One region of the Streptomyces sp. NPDC041191 genome, then DNA from elsewhere that is predicted to be linked to it. Evidence: predicted binding sites of a transcription regulator. Region 1 holds the regulator's gene; the other holds the start of a gene.
What was found. Region 1 encodes HspR, which represses chaperone genes until heat shock. Its sites were predicted from a motif close to TTGAGNNNNNNNNNCTCAA; they were not measured.
Positions count from the first base shown of each region.

Region 1 (6,136 bases):
CCTGGGCACGGGCAAGGAGCAGAAGATGACCGTCACCGGCGGCTCCTCGCTGCCGAAGGACGAGGTCGACCGGATGCGCCAGGAGGCCGAGCAGTACGCGGAGGAGGACCACCGCCGCCGCGAGGCCGCCGAGTCCCGCAACCAGGGCGAGCAGCTCGTCTACCAGACCGAGAAGTTCCTCAAGGACAACGAGGACAAGGTCCCCGGTGACGTCAAGACCGAGGTCGAGGGCGCTCTCGCCGAGCTGAAGGAGAAGCTCAAGGGCGAGGACACCGCCGAGATCCGCACCGCCACCGAGAAGGTCGCGGCCGTCTCGCAGAAGCTCGGCCAGGCGCTGTACGCCGACGCGCAGGGCGCGCAGGCCGCCGGCGGCGACGCCGGTGCCGGCCAGGCCAAGGCGGACGACGACGTCGTCGACGCCGAGATCGTCGACGACGAGCCCAAGAAGGGTGGCCAGGCGTGACCGAGGAGACCCCGGGCTTCGAGGAGAAGCCCGACGTCCCCTCCGGCGCCACCCCTGACGACGCCGCCGAGGCCGTCGAGAACTCCGCCCAGGAGGACGCGACGGCCCCGGCCGGGGACGCAAGCAGCCAGAAGCCGGCCGGTGACGCGGGCCTCGTGGCCCAGCTGGACCAGACCCGTTCCGCGCTCGACGAGCGCACCGCGGACCTCCAGCGGCTCCAGGCCGAGTACCAGAACTACCGCCGCCGCGTGGAGCGGGACCGGGTCGCGGTCAAGGAGGTCGCCGTCGCGAACCTCCTGTCCGAGCTCCTTCCCGTGCTCGACGACGTCGGCCGGGCCCGGGACCACGGCGAACTCGTGGGCGGGTTCAAGTCGGTGGCCGAATCGCTGGAGACCGTCGTCGCCAAGATGGGCCTGCAGCAGTTCGGCAAGGAGGGCGAGCCCTTCGACCCGACGATCCACGAGGCCCTGATGCACTCGTACGCGCCGGACGTCACCGAGACGACCTGCGTGGCGATCCTGCAGCCCGGGTACCGGATCGGCGAGCGGACCATCAGGCCCGCCCGCGTGGCCGTCGCCGAGCCCCAGCCGGGCGCGGCCCCGGCCAAGGACGAGAAGAAGTCGGCCGACGAGGAGAGCGGTGCCCCCGAGGAGGGGTGACGCAACGATCGTCCGGAAGGAGGGACGTCGATGAGCACGAAGGACTTCGTCGAGAAGGACTACTACAAGGTTCTCGGCGTCCCCAAGGACGCCACCGAGGCCGAGATCAAGAAGGCGTACCGGAAGCTCGCCCGCGAGAACCACCCGGACGCCAACAAGGGCGACACCAGGGCCGAGGAGCGCTTCAAGGAGATCTCCGAGGCGAACGACGTCCTCGGTGACCCCAAGCGGCGCAAGGAGTACGACGAGGCCCGCGCGCTCTTCGGGAACGGCGGCCTCAGGGCCGGCGGTCCCGGGGGCGGCTCGTTCAACTTCGACCTGGGCGACCTCTTCGGAGGCGCCCAGGGCGGGCCCGGCGGGTTCGGCGGTGGCGGCATCGGGGACGTGTTCGGCGGACTGTTCAACCGGGGCGGGGGCGGCGCGCGCACCCAGCCGCGGCGCGGCCAGGACATCGAGTCCGAGGTGACGCTCAGCTTCACCGAGGCCGTCGAGGGCGCGACCGTACCGCTGCGGATGTCCAGCCAGCAGCCGTGCGCGGCCTGTTCGGGCACCGGCGACAAGAACGGCACGCCCCGGGTGTGCCCGACCTGCGTCGGCACCGGGCAGGTGTCGCGCGGCAGCGGCGGCGGCTTCTCCCTCACCGACCCCTGCGTGGACTGCAAGGGGCGCGGCCTCATCGCCGAGGACCCCTGCGAGGTCTGCAAGGGCAGCGGCCGGGCCAAGTCCTCCCGCACCATGCAGGTCCGCATCCCGGCGGGCGTCTCCGACGGGCAGCGGATCAGGCTGCGCGGCAAGGGGACGCCGGGCGAGCGCGGCGGGCCCAACGGCGACCTGTACGTCGTCGTGCACGCCGACCCCCACCCGGTCTTCGGCCGCAAGGACGACAACCTCACCGTCACGGTGCCGGTCTCCTTCACGGAGGCGGCGCTCGGCGGCGAGATCAGGGTGCCGACCCTCGGCGGCCCCGCGGTCACGCTCAAGCTGCCCGCGGGCACGCCGAACGGCCGGACCATGCGCGCCCGGGGCAAGGGCGCGGTCCGCAAGGACGGTACGCGCGGCGACCTCCTCGTCACGGTCGAGGTCGCCGTGCCGAAGGAACTGGACGAGAAGGCACGCGAGGCCCTGGAGACCTACCGCGAGGCGACCGCCTCCGAGGACCCGCGGGCCGAGCTGTTCCAGGCCGCGAAGGGAGCGTGACCCGGTGGAAGGGCGCCGACGCAATCCGTACGAACTGACCGACGAGTCGCCGGTGTACGTCATCTCGGTGGCGGCCCAGCTCTCCGGTCTGCATCCCCAGACCCTCCGTCAGTACGACCGGCTCGGCCTGGTCTCCCCGGACCGCACGGCCGGCCGGGGGCGGCGCTACTCGGCCCGTGACATCGAACTGCTCCGCCAGGTGCAGCAGTTGTCGCAGGACGAGGGGATCAACCTGGCCGGGATCAAGCGCATCATCGAGCTGGAGAACCAGGTCGCGGCGCTCCAGAGCCGGGTCGCCGAGCTGTCGGCGGCGCTCGACGGCGCGGCGGCGGCGATGCGGCAGCGCGAGGCCCAGGTGCACGCCTCGTACCGGCGCGACCTCGTGCCGTACCAGGACGTGCAGCAGGCGAGCGCGCTGGTGGTCTGGCGCCCCAAGCGCGGCGAGTAGTCCCCGCGGTACGCGTGAGGCCCCCTCCACGACGGTGGAGGGGGCCTCACGCGCGTCCGGGTCAGGGGATCAGTTCGGAGACGATCTCGCCGACCGTCTCGAACCAGGGCGCGGCCCCCGTGCCGAACGCGGCGGCCAGGGCGGTGCCGAGGGCGATGTCGAGGGGGGTCGCGCCGGGCTCCCACGCGTCGACGACCCGGCCGTCGCCCGAGGAGGTCAGGGTGCCGGTCCGCCGCCCGTCCCGGAGGAACCGGCTGTCCCGGTGGCCGCAGGGGACCAGCCGGTGGCGGACGCCGCCGGTCCGTACGTCCACCCGGTAGGAGCGCCGCAGCAGCCGCCCCCGGGCGGGCCGGATCACGGCGGGCTCCCCGTCCACCGTCAGGGTCAGCAGGGCCGCGCTGCGGGTCCCTATCGGGGTGTGGGCGTCGGGCCGGGTCCCGGGGGTCCGTACGAGTTCCACGGTGGGCAGCCCGTGTCCGGAGACCCGCAGGGTGCCGGCGGGGCCGTCGAGTTCGGTGTGCGCGTACACGGCGGTCAGCCCTCCCGTTCGAGGAGGCCGGACTGGGCGATGAGGTAGCCGAGCTGGGCCCGGCTCCCGCTGCCGAGGGCGGTGGCGAGCTTGGCGATGTGGGCCCGGCAGGTGCGCACGTTCATCCCGAGCCGGCGGGCGATGGCCTCGTCCACGTGGCCCTCGACGAGGAGCTTGGCGATGGAGCGCTGGACGCCGCCGATGCCGTCCACGGACGGGCTGTAGGGGATCTCCTCCTCCCAGGGCACGCCGTGCAGCCAGAACTGGTCGAAGACGCCGACGAGGTACTGCACGAGCCCTTCGTGGCGCAGCTCCAGGGCGACCTGGCGGTCGCTGCGCGCCGGGACGAAGGCGACCTTGCGGTCGACGATGATCAGGCGGTCGATGATCTCCTCGAGGGTGCGGACCTCCAGGCCGTGGGGGCTGATGCGCTCCACGTACCCCATGGTCGCGGAGTGGTGGCGGGCGGTGTGCTGGTAGAGGGTCCGCATCCGTATGCCGCGCTCCACGAGCGGTTCCACGCGGCGCAGTCCCGCCTGGACGACCTCGGGTTTGCGTCCGCTGCCGGGCTGGATGGTGAGGAGTTCCTCGGCGCACTCGTTGATGACCCGGTCGAGGGTCGCGTTGATGAGGCTGAGGCCTTCGAGGACGGTGATGACCTGGGTGGCGGCCGGGTCGGGGGCGTGGATCGTCATGAACGGCTCGAACGTGTCGGCCAGGGATATGGCCTCCTGGCGCCGTCGCTGTATCTCCTGCTCGATGGGGTGGATCAGCTTGTTGAGCGCGATGGAGGGCGGGACGGGCCGCAGCCACTGGCTCTCGTCCGGGTCCGGGTGCAGCAGGGCGAGGTCGACCAGGCAGGGCGCCCGTTCGGCGTCCGTCCGGGAGACGCGGCCCGCTCTCAGCGCGGCGGCATAGAGGAGCTTTCCCGCGTCGCACAGCTCTTCCGGGCCGTGTTCGCTGCCCTTTTCGCAGCGTTTGGGCTCCATTTGCGCCCCCCTCAGGGTCCTGAATTACAGGAACATGATGCCTGGCGCTTCTGGTGGAAGGGTTCGGAGTGAGCCATCGTCTTATCTGCGGGGGAGGTAATGATCAAAAGAGGTGGAGATCGGCCATGACCAGGATGGTTCGTGCACTTGGCGGCATAGCTTTCGCGGCCGCGGCTACTCTCGGAATCTTCGCCGTGGGGGAGCCGACGTGGGACACGCCGCCCGCGGGCACCGTCGTCGCTCTTCCGGGTGAGCCCACCTGGGACGTCGCGCCAGCCGGGGGCTCGGAGCCGACGTGGGACGTCGTCGCCGCCGGTTACCCGGAGCCGACGTGGGACGCCCCGCCGGCCAGGGGTTCCGAGCCGACGTGGGACGTCGTCGCCGCCGGTTACCCGGAGCCGACGTGGGACGCCCCGCCGGCCAGGGGCACCGAGCCGACCTGGGACTCCGTCCGGGCGGGTGCGGAAGCGTGACCGTCCCACCGGACGACCGCAGGTTCCGCCGGGAGATGGCGTCGGCCTACCGCTCCGGCTGGCACTTCGTCGATCTCGCCACGGCCATCCCCCACCGCGGCGACTCGCTGAGGATCACCCTGTTCGGGGAGCCGGTCGTGGTCGCGCGGGAGCAGGACGAGGACGTCCGCGCGTACCGGTGCCTGCGCCGCCCGCGCGGCGCGCCGCAGCCCATCCGCTGTGCCGTCCGGTACGGCATGATCTTCGTCAACCTCGACCAGCGGGACCACCAGCTGATCGAACCCGAGACCATCACCGCCACCCCCCGCAGTGCCTGAGCGATCCCCCCGTCGTCATAGGTCGCCCAGGCACTTCCCCCACACAGCGGCGCCATCGCGGACCTGAAACGCGATGGCGCCGCTGTGCTGCGCGCGCCCGCCGGGGCGCCCTCCCGTTCGCGCGGCCCCGGCCCGGACGTCCGCCGCGGCCGGGGTCGTCCCCGCCCCGCGTCCCGCCTCCGCGTCCCGTCCCCGCGTCCCGTCCCCGCGTCCCGTCCCCGCGTCCCGCCTCCGCGCCCCGTCCCGCCGGATCAGGCGCGGCCCATCGCGCGGGTGAGGGCGATCTCCAGGACGACCCGGTCCGGGTTCGGGGACGGCGTGCGCCCGTACCGCTCGGCGTAGCGGGCGACGGCGTCCGCCACCACCTCCGGCTCCGTGCGGACGCGGGCGACGCCCTCCAGGGTGGCCCAGCGCTTCCGGTCGACCTGGCAGACCGCGACCCGCGCGCCCTCCGCGCCCGCCGCCAGGACGTGGGCGACCTTCCGGCTGTTCCTGTTGGTGATCACGCGCGCGTACCCGTTCTCGGGGTCGTACGTGACGCCGACCGCCACCACGTGCGGCGTGCCGTCCGGGCGGGGGGTGGTCAGGGTGCACAGGTGGCGCTCGCGCCAGAAGGCGAGGTACGCGTCGGTGGGGTTCCTGGGGTCCGTTGCCATGGCAGGAAACTACCCGGGCGGAATTGCCTCCTCCGACTTGAGCGAGCCAGGCTCAAGTTTGTGTACTCTGTAAGGGTCATGGAAGTCGTGGATCCGTCACGGAGACCACGGAGGGGCCCGCACGCCGAGGAGGAGCACCGCACATGGACGCCGAACTGACCAACAGGAGCCGGGACGCGCTCAACGCGGCCGGCGGCCGTGCCGTGTCCGAGGGGCACTCGGACCTGACCCCGGCCCACCTGCTGCTCGCCCTCCTCGCCGGCCGGGACAACGAGAACATCACCGACCTGCTCGCCGCCGTCGACGCCGACCAGGCGGCCGTGCGCTCGGGCGCCGAGCGGCTGCTCGCCGCCCGGCCGAGCGTCACCGGCTCCACGGTCGCGCCCCCGCAGCCCGACCGCGAAC
Region 1 covers NZ_JBVIZC010000008.1:101,318-107,453, forward strand. The annotation lists gene dnaK (molecular chaperone DnaK) at 1-463, shown strand, start outside; gene grpE (nucleotide exchange factor GrpE) at 460-1,122, shown strand; gene dnaJ (molecular chaperone DnaJ) at 1,153-2,319, shown strand; gene ACZ6AQ_RS17330 (heat shock protein transcriptional repressor HspR) at 2,324-2,767, shown strand; gene ACZ6AQ_RS17335 (hypothetical protein) at 2,829-3,296, opposite strand; gene ACZ6AQ_RS17340 (helix-turn-helix transcriptional regulator) at 3,302-4,285, opposite strand; gene ACZ6AQ_RS17345 (hypothetical protein) at 4,480-4,758, shown strand; gene ACZ6AQ_RS17350 ((2Fe-2S)-binding protein) at 4,755-5,075, shown strand; gene ACZ6AQ_RS17355 (pyridoxamine 5'-phosphate oxidase family protein) at 5,327-5,731, opposite strand; gene clpB (ATP-dependent chaperone ClpB) at 5,875-6,136, shown strand, end outside.

Region 2 (6,136 bases), on a different contig from region 1:
GGACGTCCGTCACCGGGTGGACCTCCAGCTTCTCCAGGACCTCGGCCGGGACGTCGTCCAGGTCGGCCTCGTTCCGCTTGGGGATCACGACCGTCGTGATGCCCGCCCGGTGCGCGGCGAGCAGCTTCTGCTTCACGCCGCCGATCGGGAGGACCCGGCCGGTGAGGGAGACCTCGCCGGTCATGGCCACGTCCGTGCGGACGAGCCGGCCGCTCAGCAGGGAGGCGAGGGCGGTCGTCATGGTGATGCCCGCGCTCGGGCCGTCCTTGGGGACCGCGCCCGCCGGGAAGTGGATGTGCACGCCCCGGTCCTTGAGACCGGTGACGGGCAGCTCCAGCTCCGCGCCGTGCGAGCGGAGGAAGGAGAGCGCGATCTGCGCCGACTCCTTCATCACGTCGCCCAGCTGTCCGGTGAGGGTGAGGCCGGCGGCGCCGGTCTCCGGGTCGGCCAGGGACGCCTCCACGAAGAGGACGTCGCCGCCCGCGCCGGTCACCGCGAGCCCGGTGGCGACGCCCGGCACGGACGTCCGGCGCTCCGCCGGGTCCTGTGCCGACTCCGGGACGTGGTGCGGACGCCCGATCAGCTCCCGCAGGTCCTCCGGACGGATCGTGAACGGCAGTGCGCGGTTGCCCAGTTCGTGCTGGGCCGCGACCTTCCGCAGCAGCCGGGAGATGGACCGCTCCAGGGTGCGGACGCCCGCCTCACGGGTGTACTCGCCGGCCAGCTTCCGCAGGGACGCCTCTTCGAGGACGACCTCGCCGGGCTCCAGACCGGCCCGCTCCAGCTGCCGGGGCAGCAGGTGGTCGCGGGCGATGACGATCTTCTCGTCCTCGGTGTAGCCGTCGAGCCTCACCAGCTCCATCCGGTCGAGCAGGGCCTCCGGAATGGACTCCAGGACGTTCGCGGTGGCCAGGAAGACCACGTCGGAGAGGTCGAGCTCGACCTCCAGGTAGTGGTCGCGGAAGGTGTGGTTCTGCGCCGGGTCGAGGACTTCGAGGAGGGCCGCCGCGGGATCGCCGCGGAAGTCGGAGCCCACCTTGTCGATCTCGTCCAGGAGGACCACCGGGTTCATGGACCCGGCCTCCTTGACGGCGCGGACGATCCGGCCGGGCAGGGCGCCGACGTAGGTGCGGCGGTGGCCGCGGATCTCCGCCTCGTCCCGCACGCCGCCGAGGGCGACGCGGACGAACTCGCGGCCCATCGCGTGCGCGACCGACTCGCCGAGGGAGGTCTTGCCGACGCCGGGCGGACCGACGAGGGCCAGGACGGCCCCGCCGCGGCGCCCGCCGACCACACCGAGCCCGCGCTCGGCGCGCCGCTTGCGCACCGCCAGGTACTCGGTGATCCGCTCCTTCACGTCGTCCAGGCCCGCGTGCTCGGCGTCCAGGACCTCGCGGGCGCCCCTGATGTCGTACCGGTCCTCGGTGCGCTCGTTCCAGGGCAGTTCGAGGACGGTGTCGAGCCAGGTGCGGATCCACGAGCCCTCGGGGGACTGGTCGCTGGCCCGCTCCAGCTTCTCGACCTCCTTGAGGGCGGCCTCCCGCACCTTCCCGGGCAGGTCGGCGGCCTCCACGCGGGCGCGGTAGTCGTCGGACTCGTCGCCCTCCGACTCGCCGTTGAGTTCGCGCAGCTCCTTGCGGACGGCTTCGAGCTGGCGGCGGAGCAGGAACTCGCGCTGCTGCTTGTCGACGCCCTCCTGGACGTCCTTGGCGATGGTCTCGGCGACGTCCTGCTCGGCGAGGTGCTCGCGGAGCTGGGCGGTGGCGAGGCGGAGACGGGCGACCGGGTCGGCGGTCTCCAGGAGCTCGACCCGCTGCGCGACGGTGAGGAAGGGCGAGTACCCGGAGTTGTCGGCGAGGGCGCCGACGCCCTCGATCTGCTGGACCCGGTCCACGACCTGCCAGGCACCGCGCTTCTTGAGCCAGCTGGTGGCCAGCGCCTTGTACTCCTTGACCAGCTCGGTCACGGCGCCGGGCAGCGGGTCGGGCAGGGTCTCCTCGACGACGGTCCCCTCGACCCACAGGGCGGCGCCGGGCCCGGTCGTACCGGCACCGATGCGGACGCGGCCGCGGCCGCGCACGAGCGCGCCGGGGTCGCCGTCCGACAGGCGTCCGACCTGCTCGACGGTGCCGAGCACGCCGGTCCCGGCGTAGGTGCCGTCGACGCGGGGCACGAGGAGCACCCGCGGCTTCCCCTCCCCGGGACGCGCGGCGGCCTGGGCGGCCTCGACGGCGGCCCGGACCTCGCTGTCGGACAGATCCAGCGGCACCACCATTCCGGGCAGCACGACCTCGTCGTCGAGCGGCAGCACGGGCAGGGTGAGCGGCACGGACGCCATGGACTCAGAAGCCATGATCTCCCTTTCGGCAGTGAAGTTGAGCTGTACTGACTCAATGCTCGTGAGTCCAGAGATGTTCCCGGCGCTTCGTTCGCTCCGAGCGAACAGAGGTGCGCATCACCCCTCCCGCTCGGCGTAATACTCCAATGAACATGCCAGCCATTACTTCGGCGTGGGTGGCCGGGTGGACCCTCTCCCGGGACACTCCGCCCGCCGTGGACGAGCCCTGGGGCCACCGGATCGACGTGGGCCTCCCCCGCCACGTCGTGCGGCACGTCCTGCCCCGCCCCGACGCGGCCACCGTCGGCGCGCTCTGCGCACGGCTCACCGAGCCGTACAGCTGGCTCAAGGTGATGGCGGAACCGGAGGAGGTCGCGCCGTGGATCACCGGGGAATGGACGGTCCCCGACGACCCCGGCTTCATGATGACCAAGCCGCTGGCCCCCGGCACCCCTCCCCCGCCGCCCCGGGGGTACACCCGGACGGCCGAGGCCGCGTCCGGCGTCCTGCGGGTCCGGGTCCACGCCCCGGACGGCACCACCGCCGCCCGCGGCCAGATCGCCACGACGGGTGCCACCGCCGTCGCCGACCAGATCGAGACGGACCCGGCGCACCGGCGCCGCGGTCTCGGCGCGTACGTCGTGCGCACCCTGGAGGCCGCCGCGGCCCGCGCGGGCGCCCGGACCGGGGTCCTGGCCGCGACCACCGACGGCCGCGCACTCTACGGCTCGCTGGGCTGGGAGTACCGGGGGCCGCTCACCGGAATCGTCCGGACGGAGGAGGGCGCCTGAGGGAAGGGCCGGACGGGCGGAGCGCGAACGGGCCGGTGGGCCGGTCCGGGCGGACGGACGGGGTGCGAACGGGCCGGCGGGCCGATCGGCCAGGTGGGCGGAACCGGGCGCTCCGGCTGCGGACGGGCGTGCCCGGGGGCATGCTCCTCCCATGAGACGAGGCGTACGGGGAACGTGGTGCGGGGCCCTGCTGCTGGCGGCGGTCCTGGTGGGCGGCGCGACCGGCTGCGGCTCCGGGTCCCCGCCCGGGCCGGGCTCGCCCGGTCCGGCGGGCACGTCGGGCACGTCGGGAACACCGGACACCCCGGGCACGCCCGGCGCCACGACGGAGCCGGGCGCCCCGCCGTCCGACCCCCGGCCGGGCCGGGTCCTGGTCGAGGTGGTCGTCACCGGCGGCTTCGCCGGCGTGCGCAACCGGCTCGTCGTGCGCCAGGACGGCGGCTGGACCGTCCTGTCCGGCACCAAGCCGCCCCGGACCGGCCGGCAGACCCCCGCCGAGACCGCCGAGCTGCGCGCGGCCCTGGAGGACCCCGCGTACGCCCTCGTCCCGGCGCGGCCGACCGGCAGGCCGGTCGCCGACGGCTTCCAGTACCGGGTGACGTACCGCCACCGCCTCGTCGTCGCGGACGACGGCGAACGCCCGCCCGCCCTCCGGCGCGTCTTCGCCGCCCTTCCGGGAGGCGGCCCGCCGACGAGCCCGTGAGCGGCGGTACCCCCTCGTGAGGGGCGGGACCGCGAGGACGTGAGCGGCCCCCGGGTCCGTGTGCGACGGCTCGGGGGCCGCTCCCCGCGTTCCGCTCCGGGACGTCCCCTCCGAGGCGTCCGGCACGGGCCCGGCCCGGGGGTGCGGGGCGCCGCCCCGGGCCCGGGTGGGGGGCTCCGGGAGGGCCTCGGCGGGGAAGGGGCGCGGACCTCCACCACCCGTTCCCGTCAAAGGGTTTGGTCCGGTCGCGGGTGTCCGGCCAGGATGGCCCGGACCGTCCGCCACGGCGGCGGGACGGCCCGACGACGAGAGCGGAGTGACCGACGATGCCCAGCCCCGTGACCCTCGACCGCCGCGAAGGACCCCACGGAGAGGTCGTCCTGCGGCGCCGCGACGAGCACTACGAGATCATCGCCAACGGCACCTTCCTGATGGACACCTCCGACGGGCGCTCCGAGCGGCTCCTGATCGACGCGGCCCTCGACGCCCTGCCCGAGGAGCGCAGGGCCGGCGCCTCCGTCCTCATCGGCGGCCTCGGCGTCGGCTTCTCCCTCGCCCACGCCACCGCCGACCCGCGCTGGGGCCGGATCACGGTCGTCGAACGCGAGGGGGCCGTCATCGACTGGCACCGGCGGGGCCCGCTCGCCGCGATCTCCGGGGCCGCGCTCGCCGATCCCCGGACCGTGATCCTGCACACGGACCTCGTGGACCACCTCCACCACTCCACCGACACCTACGACGCCCTCTGCCTGGACATCGACAACGGCCCCGACTGGACGGTGACCGAGGACAACCGATCCCTGTACTCCGCCGAGGGGTTGGCGGTGTGCGCGGCCCGCCTCGCCCCCGGCGGAATCCTCGCCGTGTGGTCCGCGCGACCCTCCGGTGATTTCGAAGGAACCTTGCGGAATGCCGGTTTCAGCGGGGTACGGACGGAAGAGGTACCCGTTGCCCGGGGCGTCCCGGACGCGGTCCACCTCGCGGTCCGTCCCGCCTGACGCCCGGATGGCCGGGACGCCCCCGGTACCTCTAGGCTGCTTCACCGACATCGGCGACGCGAGGCGGGGCAATGGAGCAGACACACACCACTCACCACGGTGCGGCGGCCACTCCGGGGCCCCAGCGGCGCGTCCTGGTGGTCGAGGACGACACGACGATCGTGGAGGCGATCTCCGCCCGGCTGCGCGCCGAGGGCTTCCTCGTCCAGACCGCGACCGACGGTCCGGCCGCCGTGGAGGCGGCCGAGAGCTGGCAGCCCGACCTGATGGTCCTGGACGTGATGCTGCCCGGCTTCGACGGCCTGGAGGTGTGCCGCAGGGTCCAGGCGCGGCGGCCCGTGCCCGTCCTCATGCTGACCGCCCGCGACGACGAGACCGACATGCTGGTCGGGCTCGGGGTCGGCGCGGACGACTACATGACCAAGCCGTTCTCGATGCGCGAGCTGGCCGCCCGGGTGCACGTGCTGCTGCGCCGGGTCGAGCGGGCCGCGCTCGCGGCGGTCGCCCCGCGCGGCGGCATCCTGCGCCTGGGCGAGCTGGAGATCGACCACGCCCAGCGGCGGGTCAGGGTCCGGACGGAGGACGTGCACCTGACCCCGACCGAGTTCGACCTCCTCGTCTGTCTGGCGAGCACCCCCCGCGCGGTCCTCTCCCGCGAGCAGCTGCTCGCCGAGGTGTGGGACTGGGCGGACGCGTCGGGCACCCGGACCGTGGACAGCCACATCAAGGCGCTGCGCCGGAAGATCGGGGCCGAGCGCATCCGTACGGTCCACGGCGTCGGTTACGCGCTGGAGACCCCGGCGCCGTGAGCCGGCGCGGGCCGGAGGGGCCGAGAGGGGCGGGGGCGTCGCACCGGGCGGAGGAGCCGGGCGGCGGGCGGCGGGTCCGCAGGATCACGGTCTCGATCAAGACCAAGCTGGGCGCGCTGGTCGTCGGGGCGGTCCTGCTGACCTCCGGCCTCGCCCTGGTGGCGATCCGCACCTCCACCGAGTTCCGCTACATCACGGTCTTCGCGATGATCGCGACCCTGCTGATCACCCAGTTCGTGGCCCAGTCCCTGACGGCGCCGCTGGACGAGATGAACACGGTGGCGGGCGCGATCTCGCGCGGCGACCTCTCGCGCCGGGTGCGGGGCGCCGACCGCCGGGACGAGCTGGGCGACCTCGCCTCCACCATCAACCGCATGGCGGACGACCTGGAGGCCGTGGACCGGCACCGCAAGGAGCTGGTGGCCAACGTCTCGCACGAGCTGCGGACCCCGATCGCCGCGCTCCGGGCCGTCCTGGAGAACGTCGTGGACGGCGTG
Region 2 covers NZ_JBVIZC010000006.1:386,968-393,103, reverse strand. The annotation lists gene lon (endopeptidase La) at 1-2,353, opposite strand, end outside; gene ACZ6AQ_RS15130 (GNAT family N-acetyltransferase) at 2,491-3,129, shown strand; gene ACZ6AQ_RS15125 (hypothetical protein) at 3,281-3,832, shown strand; gene ACZ6AQ_RS15120 (spermidine synthase family protein) at 4,159-4,830, shown strand; gene ACZ6AQ_RS15115 (response regulator transcription factor) at 4,902-5,639, shown strand; gene ACZ6AQ_RS15110 (sensor histidine kinase) at 5,636-6,136, shown strand, end outside.
Region 2: lon (endopeptidase La) is a predicted target of HspR. The motif match lies at 2,376-2,394, and genes of this name have one in related genera.